DNA from 2 places in the Allobosea sp. 29B genome. Region 1 is predicted to be linked to the other one. Evidence: riboswitches for the same ligand, from Rfam matches in the RefSeq annotation. Region 1 holds a riboswitch; the other holds the start of a gene.
What was found. A riboswitch is a leader RNA that binds a small molecule or an ion and turns the genes downstream of it on or off. The one in region 1 is predicted to bind thiamine pyrophosphate.

Region 1 (7,042 bases):
GCAGGATGCGCTGAAGGTGGAGCAGAAATCGGCCGGCAAGTTCGAGGCTCCGAACTGGGACCTGGCTCAACAGAAGAAGCTCCGTGATGCGCTCGAAGCGCTCTCCGCCGCATCATCGGGCAGCTTCACCAACGCTTTCGGCCCGAAGGGAAAGGTCGATCCGGTGATGCACCTGCTCGGCACGGCAGCGGGCTGGGGCGGCAACCCCGACAAGGACGCATCCTACCCCTCGTTCACCCCGGCCAGGAACGACGGCAAGACGGTCTACAAGCTCAGGGTCAAGGACGTTCCCGTCGACGCGTTCTGGTCGATCAGCGTCTATAACGACAAGGGCTTCTTCCAGAAGAACGGTTACGACGCCTATTCGGTCAACAGCATCACCGGCAAGACAAGCGCCGATGGCGCGATCGACATCCAGTTCGGCGGCTGCGACGGCAAGATCGCGAACTGCCTGCCGATCACGCAGGGGTGGAACTACACATTCCGGCTCTACCGCCCCCGCGCCGAGGTCCTGAACGGCACGTGGAAAATCCCGGAGGCGCAGCCGGCATCGTAACCCGCAGCAGCCTCGCCCAGTTGGTACGGCAAGCGGTGGTGACTTTTCACCCGATCTTGCCGTTAGCCGAATGCTGGAACCGGCGCGGCGGGATACTACAAGCCCGACTGGCCTCGGCGACGAACTCCGGACCGTTGCCACAGCTGCATAACCGCAAGGGCTTCAACTCACCTGACAGCAAGGGCGACATCGCCCTTGCTGCTTTTGTCCTGGCACAGGCGATCGTCTGCCCGGCGCTTACTTGACCGCGGAGAAGGCCGTCGGCGCCAGAATCTGGCTGACGATGTTGCCAACGATCTGGCCGTCCGCTTCGCTCTTGATGCGCGCCTCGACCCAGTCCGGGTCGGTCGCGAACGCCGTCCATTTCGTCTCGCGCTCGGCGAGCGATTCCCAGGCCAGGAAATAGGTCAGGTCCTGATTGGACTCCCCGATCAGCGTGGTGAAGAATCCGGCTTGCCGGATGCCGTGCTTGTCCCACAGCTTCAGTGTGGCCTTCTCAAAGCGGTCGAGCAAAGCCGGAAGCCGGCCAGGCAAGCAGCGATACACGCGCATTTCGTAGATCATTGAAAATCACGTCCTATTGTCGTTCTTGCAGCAGGCAATTTGCCGCAAGGATGGCCTGCCCCGATTGAGTGACCCGACCCCGGTCCTGCTGGCGGCGGTAGCGAATCCTACCCCCGCCGGTGCTCGACCTTCGGCAGGAACCAGGCGAGCAGCCCGATCGCCGGCAGGAAGGCGCAGATGCGGTAGACCGCCTCGATGCCGATCCAGTCGGCGACCTCGCCGAGGATCGCCGCCGCGAGCCCGCCGAGGCCAAAGGAGAGGCCGTAGAACAGCCCGCCGATCAGGCCGATCCGGCCCGGCATCAATTCCATCGCGTAGATCAGGATCGCGGCGAAGGAGCTCGCCATGATCAGGTTGATCACCACCGTCAGCACGCCGGTCCAGAACAGGTCGGCGAAGGGCAGCATCAGCGAGAAGGGCAGGGCGCCGAGGATCGAGAACCAGAGGATGCGGTTGCGGCCGACCCGGTCGCCGATGATGCCGCCGGCGAGCGCGCCGACGGCCGCTGCGGCGAGGAAGAGGAACAGCATCAGCTGCGAGCCCTGCACGGAGACGCCGAACTTCCCGATCAGGTAGAAGGTGTAATAGGAGCTGAAGCTCGACGAATAGGCGTTCTTCGAGAACAGCAGGATCACCAGGATGGTGATCGCGAAGACGATCTGGCCCTTCGAATGTGCGGGGGTGGCGGGCGCGGCCGCCGCGACCTTCGCGGGTTTCGCCGCGGCGGCGGCAGCGGCCGCCTTGCTCAGCTCGGCATAGCGGCGCGCCGTCCAGACCATCAGGACCATGGCGAGCAGGGCTGCGGCCGAGAACCAGGCGACGCTGGTCTGGCCGCGCGGCACGATGATGAAGGCGGCAAGCAGCGGGCCGAGCGCGCCGCCGCTCTGGCCGCCGACCTGGAAGATGCCCTGCGCCAGCCCCTGCTGGCCGCCCGAGGCGTTGCGGGCCATCCGGGTCGCCTCGGGATGGAAGATCGAGGAGCCCAGCCCGACGCAGGCCGCCGAGATCAGCAGCAGCGCATAGCTGCCGGCATAGGCGAGGCCGATCAACCCGGTCAGAGTGCAGCCCATGCCGACGACCATCGAATAGGGCATCGGGTTCTTGTCGGTGTAGTGGCCGACGACCGGCTGCAGCAGCGAGGCAGTGATCTGGAAAGTCAGCGTGATCAGGCCGATCTGGCCGAAATCGAGCGCATAGGCCGTCTTGATGATCGGGTAGATCGCCGGGATCAGCGACTGGATCATGTCGTTGAGCAGATGCGTCGCGCTGAGCACGAACAGCACCGGCAGGTCGGCGCGGCGGGTCTGGGCGATCGGCTGGCTGGCGTTCATGCGGCTGATGTCACCGGAGGCAGCCCGGAGGGCGGGCGAGGGCCCGCTGGATAGCTGCAAAGTCGGCTCATAGCATCGCGATCGGCGAAGAACCCAGAGCAAACAGCACAGGGCCGCCCTGATGTGGACGCGGGATGGGGGCGGCGGCTGGTGAAGCTGCTGCCGCCTATCCACCGGCTACTTCACCTCGCCGGCGATCTCGGCGAGCGCCGGCGCCTTCTGGATCAGGCCGCGCTCGACGAGGAAGGCGCCGAAGCGCTCGTAGCGGCCTTGGTCGAGAGCGCGCGGGCGCTTGGCGAAGCGCGGCAGCGTGTCGGTCCAGGCCTGGCGGTTGAGGGCGTCATCGAGATCGGGATGGGCGGCGATGAAGAGCTTCCAGGCCTCCTGCGGGTGGTTGGTGAGGTAAAGCGCCGCCTTCTCGATCGCGTCGAGGAAGCGCGGCAGGCGGCTGTCGTTGAGCCCGTCGCGGCGGGCGATCAGGATCAATTCGTCATAGGCGGGAACGCCGTGCTCCTCGGGATAGAAGGCCGTGCCGGGATGGCCTTCTAGCTTGAGCTGGGTCAGCTCGAAATTGCGGTAGCCGCCAATGGTGGCGTCGACCTTGCCGCCGATCAGCGCGGCCGAGAGCGCGAAGTTGACGTTGACGAGCTTGACGTCGTCGAGCTTGAGGCCGGCCTTGGCCAGCATCTGGCCGAGCAAAGTGGTCTCGGTGCCCGAGACGGCGTAGCCGATCGTCTTGCCCTTGAGATCGGCGAGCGACTTGATCGGCCCATCGGCCTTGACGATGACGCTGTTGAGCGGGGTCTCGACCAGTGTGCCGACGCGGACGATCGGGATGCCGGCGGCGTGGTCGAGATAGAGATTGGGCTGGTAGTGGATGCCGATGTCAGCCTGCCCGGCGGCGACGAGGCGCGGCACGGCCGAGGGGTCGGAGGGCGGCACCATGGTGACCTCGAGCCCTGCTTCCTTGAACAGGCCGAGCTGCTGCGCGACGACCAGCGGCGCGTGATCAGGGTTGACGAACCATTCGAGCATCACGGTCAGCTTGTCGGCGGCGCGGGCCGGGCTGGCGAGGCCGGCAGCCAAAGCGAGGCCCGTGGCGAGCAGAGCGCGTCTGGAGAGGGCGCGGAGGGTCATCAGGCGAAATCCTTCTGCGTGATCGGCTTGAGGAGGGGGCGGCGTCACGGCTCGCTCGTCCAGGGCAGCAGGCGCGGGCCGAGCGCATCGACGAGATGGCGCAGGACGAGGCTGAGCACGGCGAGCACGGTCATCGCGGCGAAGACCGTGTCGGTCTGCATGCGGGCATTGGCCTGGACCATGACGAAGCCGAGCCCGGCGGAGGCACCAACCCATTCGCCGATTACCGCGCCGAGCGGTGCCAGCGGAGCTGCGACCCGCAGGCCGGTGAGCAGGCTCGGCATGGCGAGGGGCAGGCGGACATAACGCAGCGTCTGCCAATGCGTCGCCGATGTCAGCGCGGTGGCGTCGATCAGTTCGGGATCGGTCCGGCGCAGGCCGTCGGTAAAGGCGGAGGCGACCGGGAAGAAGATGATGATCGTCGCCATGATCACCTTCGAGCCCATGCCGAAGCCGAACCAGACGACCAGAAGCGGTGCGATGACGAAGACCGGGAAGGACTGGAGCACGAGCAGGACCGGCCAGAGCAGGCGCCCGAGCCGCGGCAGCGCCACGATGGCGAGCGCCGTCAGCGCTCCGAACAGCGAGCCGAGCACGAAGCCAAGCGCCATCTCCGCGATGGTGGTCAGACTGTGGCCAAAGAGAAAGCCGGGCTGGCGCTGGAAGGCCAGCGCCACGTCGAGCGGCGAGGGCAGGATGTAGCGCGGCGGCTGGAACAGCCAGATCGCCCCCTGCCAGGCCAGCAGGAGGACGAGGATGGTGCGCAAGGCAGGGGCGAGCGCGGTCATCACCGGCTTCATGCCGGCAGCCGGGTTCCGTTCTGTCGCGTCCTGCGTCGTCAAGGTCCGCCTTTCCGGTGGAAGGCGGGCACGGGGAAATGCTGGCGAGGCTGCCCCGAGCGACTCCCTCCGCCAGCATGATCTGGGTCAGGTTCGAAGGGTGCTTCTCAGCTCGCCTCGCGGCGAACGCCCCCGTCTCTCGACCGCCCTTGTGACAGAGCGGCTTGCGGCTGTCACGCCTGCCTCAGGCTAAGGCGGCGTCGGTCAGCCCTCGCCATCATAGGCCGAATCGAAGAACGCCTTCTCCAGCGCGACGGCGCGTAGGAAGAAGCCCCGGCTCGTTTCCGCCTCGCTTGGGCCGATGCGGTCGAGCTCCGCCCGCAGGAAGCCGACGAAATCGCGGAAATCGGGGTTGTCGTGCAGGGTGATCCATTCGGCATGGATGAAGTTCGCCGGCAGCGGCTGCGAGGCCTGCTGGGCCCAGTCGAGATAGAGCCATTCGGCCACAACCAGCACGGAGAGGGCAGCGGCATAGGAGCGCGTCGCGGCGGCCTCGCGCATCAGCGCCTTGAAGCCGGCGGTCGCCTTGCTGTCAGGCGGGGCAGACCGCTCCTGCGCGCTGACGCCGAGGGCCTCGAAGGCGCGCAGGAAATAGGTGTTCTCCTCGCCGCTGACCATGCCGATGAAGCGGCCGAAGCGGATGCGGGCCTCGAAGCTGTCGGCGCCGGCGAGCGCTGCGCCCAGGAGCGTCAGGAAGCTGTCGATGAAGCGATGGTCCTGGACGAGGTAGCGGACCATCACCGCATCGGACACCGTGCCGGCGAGCAGCTCGCGCACGAAGCGGTGGCCGGCGGATTGCGACCAGGCCGGCTGGCTGGCCTGGCGAAGAGTCTCGGTGAAGCGGGTGGTCATAAGGTCAGGCCTTTCGCTGATCGGCCCTCCCTAACAGGGCCGCCGCCGCGCGGGAATGCGCGGCGGCGGCATGTGTCGGCCGCGACAGCGCTACTTCAGCCGCGCGGCCACGATCTTCGCGAGCTCGCCGACGCGCGCCTTGGCCTGATCGTGCAGCGCCTGGTCGCGCTCGCCGCCGGAGACGCGGACATCGACCGTGGTCAGGCCTTTGCGGATATGGATGCGGTTCATGATGTCGAGCGCCGCCTCGTCGCCGAGCCCGTCGACCGGGGTCTTCGCCTCGGAGACCTTGATCGCGCTCAGGAACCAGCGCTTCGACAGCTCCTCGGTAGCGGCGACATTGCGGACGCTGACCTGGATCTGGTTCAGCTCGATCGTGCGCTTGCCGTCCTTCTCGACGGTGCGCTTGGCGTCGAACTGGCAGCCGATCGGGTTCGGCAGCGCTTCCTGCCGGTTCTCGCGGCTCTCATGGGTGATCTTGCCCATCAGCTTGCGCGGCTCGCTGACGCGCATCTCGGGGAAGGCGGCCTTGACCTCGGCCGGCGTCAGCAGGGCGCAGGCGTCCGGCCACTGATCGACCGGGGCGACAGAGGAGGGGCGGGTGTCCGCCGGCACCGTCACTGCGCTGTTGGCGGCAACCTGGGTCGGCGCGTCGACCATTCCGGTGCCGCCCTGCCAGCGCGCCGCCGCCTGTTTGGCCAAAGCGAGCGCATTCGGCGCGGTCTGCTCGGAATAGACATCGAGCGAGACCGAATAGATCAGGTCGTCCTTGCGGGTGCGGACCACCACGCTGGAGCTTGTCGTTTCCTGGAAGGCCTCGTCGCCGACGCCGGAAAGCGATTCGAGCTTGAGCGTGAGCTTGGGATCGCTCGCGACCTTCTCGCGCATCGTCTTGATCGAGGCGAAGGCCTGCGCCGGCGTCTCGCGGCCCTTGGCGACGCCGTCCCAGCGGATCACCGTGACCGAGGCGAAGCGGGCATGGTCGAGCTTCGAGGTCGGGCTCGGCAGCTTCACCGAGTACATGCAGCTCTCGGCATATTGCGGGCCGCGGCTGATCGGGCTCAGTGTCGGGCCCTTGGCGGTGATGGGGCGGCCGGGGAAAAGCGCCTCCAGATCGGCCTGCGGCAGCAGCCGGCAGGCGTCGGGAGCCTTGCCCGGTGTGGCAATCGGCTCGGTGGTGGCCGGCGCGGGCGTCGTCGTTGCGGTCTGGGCGAGGGCGGAGCCGGCGAGCGCCAGCAGCAGCGGGGGCAGGAGCACGGAACGGGCGAGCATCGGATCGGGTCTCCAGGGACGGGCGCGCCACGGTCGATCGCGGCTGCGCCGTTCAGGGAAGCGTCACGCTAGGGGCGATGGTGGCGCGATCATGGCACCGCTCAGGCCGCGATGATGATTGCTGACAAGGACTGTCAGCCGGGCGGACGAGCCGGCCGTAGCCATCCGCACGCCGATCAACCGATCGAATCGCCGGTCCCGGGGGCGCTCCTCTCGCGGGCCTGCCGCCGCGCGAGGAGCGCCGGGGATCAGTTCGGCCGGCGGGCGACGGCGAGGGTGGCGCGCTTCGACCAGAGCCGCTCGCATAGGCTCACGACGGCAAGCCCGCTGACGCCGCCCATGATCTTGACCAGCGCATCCAGCGCGCGGGCATGCCGGCTCGCCTCGAAATGCTGGGCGATCTCGAGGCCGGCGGCGCCGGCGACGATGCACAGGAGAATCGTACCCTTGCGCGCCGGGTAGGCGGTGGCGAGTGCGGCTGCGGCGACCAG
Region 2 (7,042 bases), 3.4 Mb from region 1:
GCCGGCAATACCATAGGCGGTCAAGGCCGCAGCCGCGGCGAGCGCCTTGTTTGCCTCGACGGCACAGCAGGCCGCAATCAGCGCGCCAGCAGCGCAGCCGATGCCGGTGACCCTCGTCATCAGCGGATGGCCATGCGCGACGGTGAAGCCCGCCGCCTCGCTCTCGATCCGGTCGATCTTGCCGGTGGTGACGCGGACGACGCCCTCGGCCGCTGCGAGATCGAAGGACAGCGCCGCCATCTCGGTGGCGTTGCCACGCACCAGCACGTTCGGCAGGCGCAGTACCTGCCCGGCGATGTGCCGGCGCAGCGGCGAGAGCTCGACGAAGACGGGATCGAAGACCAGGGGCTTGCCGCGATCGCGCGCCACCTCCAGCAGCTTGGGGATGGCGAGCTCGCTTTCGGCATTGATCGTGCCGATATTGATCAGGATCGCGCCGGCGCCCTCCGCCATCGCCACGACCTCGTCGACATGGATCGCCATGGACGGGATCGCGCCGAAGGCGAGCAGCATATTGGCGGTGATGTTCTGCGCCACCGTATTGGTCAGACATTGCACACGCGGGCGAACCTCCGCCACGCGCGCGAGGACGGAGGCGACCTCCTGCGGCTGCAGGGTCCGCGCCAGCGTTATCTCGGTGGTGTCGCTCGTCATCTCGTCTCCATCGGGCTCGCCAAGGGATATGGGGAAGAATCTAGCCCAGCGCCATCAGGGCCAGATCGCCGGCGCCCCGAGTGGCAAGCCTGCCGGCGGCACGCGCCGCCCTGATGCCACTTCGGCAGCAAAGCACCACACGCCGGCCGTCAGCTTCATCCAGCGACAGCCGGTCGATCTCATCGACCGTCAGCCTGATCGCGCCCGGAGCAGCCGGAACAGGCGCCTCCTCGACCCCGCGCAGCTCGACCACGATATCGCTGGCAGAGAGCTGCGAGGGCGCGATGAAGGGGAAGGAACCGGCGACGGGCTCCGGCGCCCCGGCGAAGGAGAAGCCGCCGAAGCCGAGGCGACGGGCGTCGAAGCTGATCACCCGGCCGAGCGGCGATGGCTCCAGGCCAAGCGCCAGCAACAGGGCCATCTGCGCCTGCAGCAGGCCGAGGGTTGCGACCGCCGGCCCCAGCACACCGGCCGTCGCGCAATCGGCAGCGCGGGCCGGCATTTCCGGGAAGACAGCGCGATAGCTCGGCCCACCGCCACAGAAGGCGCCGACATAGCCGGCAAGGCCGACGATCGAGGCGCTGACCAACGACTTGCCGGCGTCATAGCAGGCATCGCTCAGAACATAGGTCGCGGCGAAACTGTCGGCAGCGTCGACGACGATATCGGCCTGCGCAACCAACTCCGCGACATTGTCGGGCGCGAGCCTGAGCGCCAGTGCCTCGATCTCCACGCCAGGATTATACGCGGCGAGCGCCTCGCGCGCCGCCTCGACCTTCGGCCGTCCGACTTCGCTCATCCGGTAGAGCGGCTGGCGGTGCAGATTGCTCTCCTCGACCCGGTCGGGATCGACCAGCAGCAATCGGCCGATCCCGGCTCCAGCAAGGTATTGCAGCACAGGGCAGCCGAGCCCTCCGGCTCCGACGACGAGGACGCTGGCGCGTGCCAGCCGTGCCTGCCCCTCGGGGCCGATTTCCGGCATGACGATCTGGCGGGCGTAACGATCGGTCATTGCTCCCTCCTTGTCAGCCGAGCAGGGCCCGGCCGAGCACCGGTGTCGAGGGTGCTGCCATGTCGCGCGGCTCCATTGGGCCGGCTTCGAAGGCGAGGCGTCCGGCCTCGACGGCGCGGGCGAAGGCTGCCGCCATCGCGGCGGGATCGCCAGCTTTGGCCACGGCGGTGTTGAGCAGCACCGCGTCGTAGCCGAGCTCCATCGCCGCAGCTGCATGCGAGGGCAGGCCGATGCCGGCGTCGACCACCAGCCGGATCTCCGGGAAATGCGCCCGCAGCGCCCGCAGCGCATAGGGGTTGTTCAGCCCCTTGCCGGTGCCGATCGGCGCGCCCCATGGCATCAGCACTCGGCAACCGGCCTCGACCAGCCGCTCGGCTACGACGAGATCCTCAGTCATATAGGGGAAGACCTCGAAACCCTCGGCGCAGAGGATGCGCGCCGCCTCGACCAGACCAAACACATTCGGCTGGAGCGTATCGGCCTCGCCGATCACCTCCAGCTTGATCCAGGGCGTGCCGAAGACCTCGCGCGCCATCTGCGCCGTCGTCACAGCTTCCTTGACCGAGTGGCAGCCGGCGGTGTTGGGCAGCACCCTGACGCCGAGGTCGCGGATCAGCGCCCAGAAATCCTGGCCGCCGCCGAGCCGGCCGGCCTCGCGGCGCAGCGAGACGGTGACGACGTCGACGCCAGCCGCTTCGACCGCTCGCTGCAGCACGGCCGGCGAGGGATATTGCGCTGTGCCGAGGAAGAGGCGCGAGCGCGGGGTGAAGCCGTAGAACTCCATCGCCTCAGCCTCCCTGCATCGGTGCGAGGATTTCGAGCCGGTCGCCGTCCGCAAGGACCATCTGCGCACGTGCGCCGGCGGGCACGAAAGCCTCGTTCAGGGCCGTGGCGACGACGGCGCCGGCATAGCCCAGCTCGGCCAGCGCCTCGGCCAGAACGCGGGCAGCGATCTCATGCGTGTCGCCGTTGACAATGATGCGCATCGGACAACTCCCTGGATGCGAGGAGACGATCAGCCACCTGCCCGGCCAAGGCCGGCGAGAGCAGGAAGCCGTGGCGGAACAGGCCGTTGAAGCGCAGGACCCGGCCATCCTCGACGATACGCGGCAGGTTGTCGGGAAAGGCCGGGCGGACATCGGCGCGCAATTCGACGATCTCGGCCTCACCGAAGGCCGGATGCAGCGCATAGGCGGCGCTGAGCAATTCGATCGCCGAACGGGCACTGACACGGCGACGATCATCGCTCTCGATCATCGTCGCGCCGATCATGAAATGCCCGTCGGCGCGCGGCACGACATAGAGCGGAATGCGCGGATGCAGGAGACGGACCGGACGGCTCAGCCTGATCTCATCGGTGCGCAGCACCAGCATCTCGCCACGCACGCCGCGCAACCCGTCGATCCGGTCGCGAGCGGAAAGACCACGGCAATCGACGATGCGGTCGGCATCGAGCGCCGTCTCGTCGACTGCGACGCCGTAATGGATCGGCACGCCCGCTGCCTGCAGCGCCTCGGCCAGCGACGCCATGGCCAAGCGCGGGTCGAGATGAGCCTCCTGCGCGAAGAACAGCCCCTGCCGGAAGCGGCCGGCGAGATCGGGCTCCAGAGCGGCGACGCCGTCGCCATCGAGCCGTTCGTATCCGGACGTTCGCGCCGCGAAACGCGTCAGTTCGCCGGCATCGCGCGCCGGGGCAAGCACGAGCGTACCATGCGTGACCGTTCCGGGATAATGGCGCGGCCACCAGTCGAGCGCCTGCCGGCCCAGTGTGACGACCGCCTCTTCGGCGCTCTCGCGCTCGCACCAGGGCGCCAGCATGCCGCCGGCCGCCCAGGAACAGGCCTGCTCGCCAAGGGCGGCGCTGCGTTCGAACAGTTCGACCACGACGCCCCGCTCGGCCAGCTCGAGCGCCGTCACGAGGCCGGCGACGCCGGCCCCGATCACAGCGACGCGCATGGTCCCTACTCCGCCGCCGGCAGATAGAGGTTGCCGCCCTTCTTCAGGAACTCCTCCGACTTCTCAGCCATGCCCTGTGAGGCCATCGCTTCGAGGGCTGCCCGCTCATTGTCGCCCATTGCCAGCACCTCGGCGCGCAGGTCCTGGGTGATCTTCATCGAGCAGAATTTGGGACCGCACATCGAACAGAAATGCGCGACCTTGTGGGCGTCCTTCGGCAAGGTCTCGTCGTGGAAGGCGCGCGCTGTATCGGGATCAAGCGCCAGGTTGAACTGGTCCTCCCAGCGGAAATCGAACCTTGCCCGCGAGACCGCGTCGTCGCGGATCTTCGCGGCCGGATGACCCTTGGCGAGGTCGGCGGCATGGGCGGCGATCCGGTAGGTGATGACGCCGGTCTTGACGTCGTCGCGATCAGGCAGGCCGAGATGCTCCTTCGGCGTGACGTAGCAGAGCATGGCGCAACCGAACCAGCCGATCATCGCCGCGCCGATGCCGGAGGTGATGTGGTCATAGCCCGGCGCGATATCGGTGGTCAGCGGTCCGAGCGTGTAGAACGGGGCTTCGCCGCATTCGCGCAGCTGCTTGTCCATGTTCTCCTTGATCTTGTGCATCGGCACGTGGCCGGGGCCCTCGATCATCACCTGGCAGCCCTTGTCCCAGGCGACCTTGGTCAGCTCGCCCAGCGTCTCCAGCTCAGCGAACTGGGCTCGGTCATTGGCGTCGGCGATCGAGCCCGGACGCAGGCCGTCGCCGAGCGAGAAGGAGACGTCGTAGCGCCGCATGATCTCGCAGATCTCGTCGAAGCGCTCGTAGAGGAAGCTCTCCTTGTGATGCGCAAGGCACCAGCGCGCCATGATCGAGCCGCCGCGCGAGACGATGCCGGTGACCCGGCTGGCGGTCAGTGGCACGTAGGGAAGACGCACGCCGGCATGGATGGTGAAATAGTCGACGCCCTGCTCGGCCTGCTCGATCAGCGTATCCTTGAACACCTCCCAATCGAGCTTGATCGGATCGCCGCCGACCTTCTCCAGCGCCTGGTAGATCGGCACCGTGCCGATCGGCACTGGCGAGTTGCGCAGGATCCAGGAGCGGATGTTGTGGATGTTGCGGCCGGTCGAGAGGTCCATCACCGTGTCGGCGCCCCAGCGGATCGCCCAGACCAGCTTCTCGACTTCCTCGGCGGCGCCGGAGGTCACGGCCGAATTGCCGATATTGGCGTTGATCTTGACCAGGAAATTGCGGCCGATCGCCATCGGCTCGAGTTCGGGATGGTTGATGTTCGCGGGGATGATGGCGCGGCCGCGGGCGATCTCGTCGCGGACAAATTCGGGGGTGACGAACTCGGGAACCGAGGCGCCGAAGCTCTCGCCGTCGGCATGGCGCTCCCTGGCGCCTTCCAGCATGGCGGCGCGGCCGAGATTCTCGCGATGGGCGACATAGATCATCTCGGGCGTGATGATGCCGGCCTTGGCGAACTCGTACTGGGTCGCCATCTGGCCGGACCCGGCCTCAAGGATCGGGCGCTCAGCCGGGCAGGCGGGAACGAGCTGCGCTTCGCTGATATGGCCGTTGTCGGCGGCGGTGACGGCACGTCCCGCAACCGTGTCGAAGCCGCGGGCATCGAGCCAGGCACGGCGCGGCTGCACCAGGCCGGCGTTGAGATCGATCTTCGCGTCAGTCTCGGTATAGGGCCCGGATGGATCGTAGATGCGAACTGGCGGCTCGGCGTCGGTGGTCAGCACGACCTCGCGGAAGGGCACGCGCATGTCGGGATGCTCGGGCGCGGCGACATAGATCTTGCGCGAGCCGATGATCGGGCCGGTGGTCACCGTCTGCGGTGCGGCCTTGACGCTGTTCTTCTGCGGCTTGGTATGGGCGTTCATCTTAGGATCTCCTCCCTCTCAGGTTCAGGAGATCCGGGGCGCCTGACGGTCCAGTCGCTGTCTGCGGAATGCACTTGTGGCGCAGCCGCGTTCCAGTCCCTCCGCCGGTATGACCCGGATCAGGTTCGATGGGTTCGGCCGTCTGGCCATCTCAGCTCTTATCGAGCACCCCTCGGAACGAGGCGGAGGTTAGAACCGTCGTGATCTGCGCGCAACTGGCAAAGGACCACGGCTTTGCGCTGCGCGGCCATGCGCGGCGAGCATTACACGCGGAGACGTCGGAAAATCAGGCGGTGATGTCGAGGTTGCCGCCCTGGCCGGCGGGAAGCGTGGCCTGCTGCTGCTCGGACGCCTGCTGCAGCATGGCAACCAGCGCCTGATCGGAATCGGCGTTCTGCTTGACCATTTCCAGCTGCAGCGCCTGCTGCGTTGCAGCCGACTTCATGCTGATCAGGCTCTGGGCGATCGCGACCGACATCTCGCTCATGACATGACTCCTCGCCGCCACCATAGGTAGCGAGCCTTACTCGAATCTAAACCCGAAGCGGCGGGCTCTAACGAGTCGGCGCGATGATCGACGGCACCGGCTTCGGCATCGGTATCTTGCGGTTCGGCTCAGGCGGACCGGAGCGGTCACGAGCCAGCTGCTCGCGCTCGCGCCGCGCCTCGACGCGATCGGAGCGCGGCTCGAGCTTCTGCACCTCACCCGCATTCGGCGTCATCGGCACACCAGGTGCACGCTGCTGGCGTGGTGTTTGCGGCGAATCGGACTGAGCAGCAGCAGCTTCCGCCGCCAGCAACCCTATGGCGATCAATCCGAGCAGGACCCATGAGTTTTTGCGCATGGCATTCCTCCAGTCAGGCAGGCGCAAGGCAAGCCTCCCCGCTAGAAGAACAGGGGCGGCCGGCGATTGTTCCGGCCGCCCCTCGATAAAGGTGCGAAGCAGCCCGCGAGCTGCTTCGGTTGATGTCACTGCTGGTTCTGGCCGGTGAGCAGCGGCGTGATCCGGCGCAGCGTCACGCGCCGGTTCTCACGCGAATCGCCCTGGGTCTGAACCTTGAGGTACTGCTCGCCATAGCCCTGCGTCGTCAGGTTCTCGGCCGGGATGCCGAAATCGCGGGTCAGGATTTCCGCGACCGACTGCGCCCGCCGATCGGACAGCGAGATGTTGTCGACATCGGCGCCGACCGCGTCGGTATGGCCCTCGACCATGAAGACCTCGTTCGGCGCGCGCTCGACCGCCTGGCGCACTGCCTGTGCGATCACCCTGAGGCGCCCCGCCTGGTCGGGTGTGACCGTCCAGGAGCCGGAGTCGAAGTTGATCGTGTCGATGTCGACGCTGCGCATATGGGCGCGCAGATCAGGCGAGTAGCGGACCTCGTCGAGCGTATAGCGGCGCGGCACCGGGGCGACCGGCGGCGCGGTGATCGTCTCGTAGATCAGCCGCTCGTCGGCACGCTCGGCGTCGACGATATAGCGCTCGCGCGGGATGCGCAGCGGCGGCGGCGGCAACTCGACCACCTCCTCGGCGAAGCG

Region 2: it holds a riboswitch for thiamine pyrophosphate, as region 1 does, so the genes downstream of both, thiC (phosphomethylpyrimidine synthase ThiC) here and GV161_RS28625 (ABC transporter permease) in region 1, are expected to answer to the same signal.

What each region holds. Positions count from the first base shown of each region.
Region 1 covers NZ_LR733817.1:5,891,007-5,898,048, reverse strand. The annotation lists gene GV161_RS28645 (DUF1254 domain-containing protein) at 1-556, shown strand, start outside; gene GV161_RS28640 (NIPSNAP family protein) at 794-1,120, opposite strand; gene GV161_RS28635 (MFS transporter) at 1,228-2,451, opposite strand; gene GV161_RS28630 (ABC transporter substrate-binding protein) at 2,629-3,588, opposite strand; gene GV161_RS28625 (ABC transporter permease) at 3,633-4,388, opposite strand; TPP riboswitch at 4,475-4,571, opposite strand; gene GV161_RS28620 (TenA family protein) at 4,632-5,279, opposite strand; gene GV161_RS28615 (hypothetical protein) at 5,370-6,551, opposite strand; gene GV161_RS28610 (VanZ family protein) at 6,800-7,042, opposite strand, start outside.
Region 2 covers NZ_LR733817.1:2,460,228-2,467,269, reverse strand. The annotation lists gene GV161_RS12075 (hydroxyethylthiazole kinase) at 1-654, opposite strand, end outside; gene GV161_RS12070 (HesA/MoeB/ThiF family protein) at 695-1,666, opposite strand; gene GV161_RS12065 (thiazole synthase) at 1,680-2,450, opposite strand; gene thiS (sulfur carrier protein ThiS) at 2,455-2,652, opposite strand; gene thiO (glycine oxidase ThiO) at 2,621-3,622, opposite strand; gene thiC (phosphomethylpyrimidine synthase ThiC) at 3,628-5,505, opposite strand; TPP riboswitch at 5,584-5,688, opposite strand; gene GV161_RS12045 (hypothetical protein) at 5,792-5,992, opposite strand; gene GV161_RS12040 (hypothetical protein) at 6,060-6,377, opposite strand; gene GV161_RS31140 (OmpA family protein) at 6,476-7,042, opposite strand, start outside.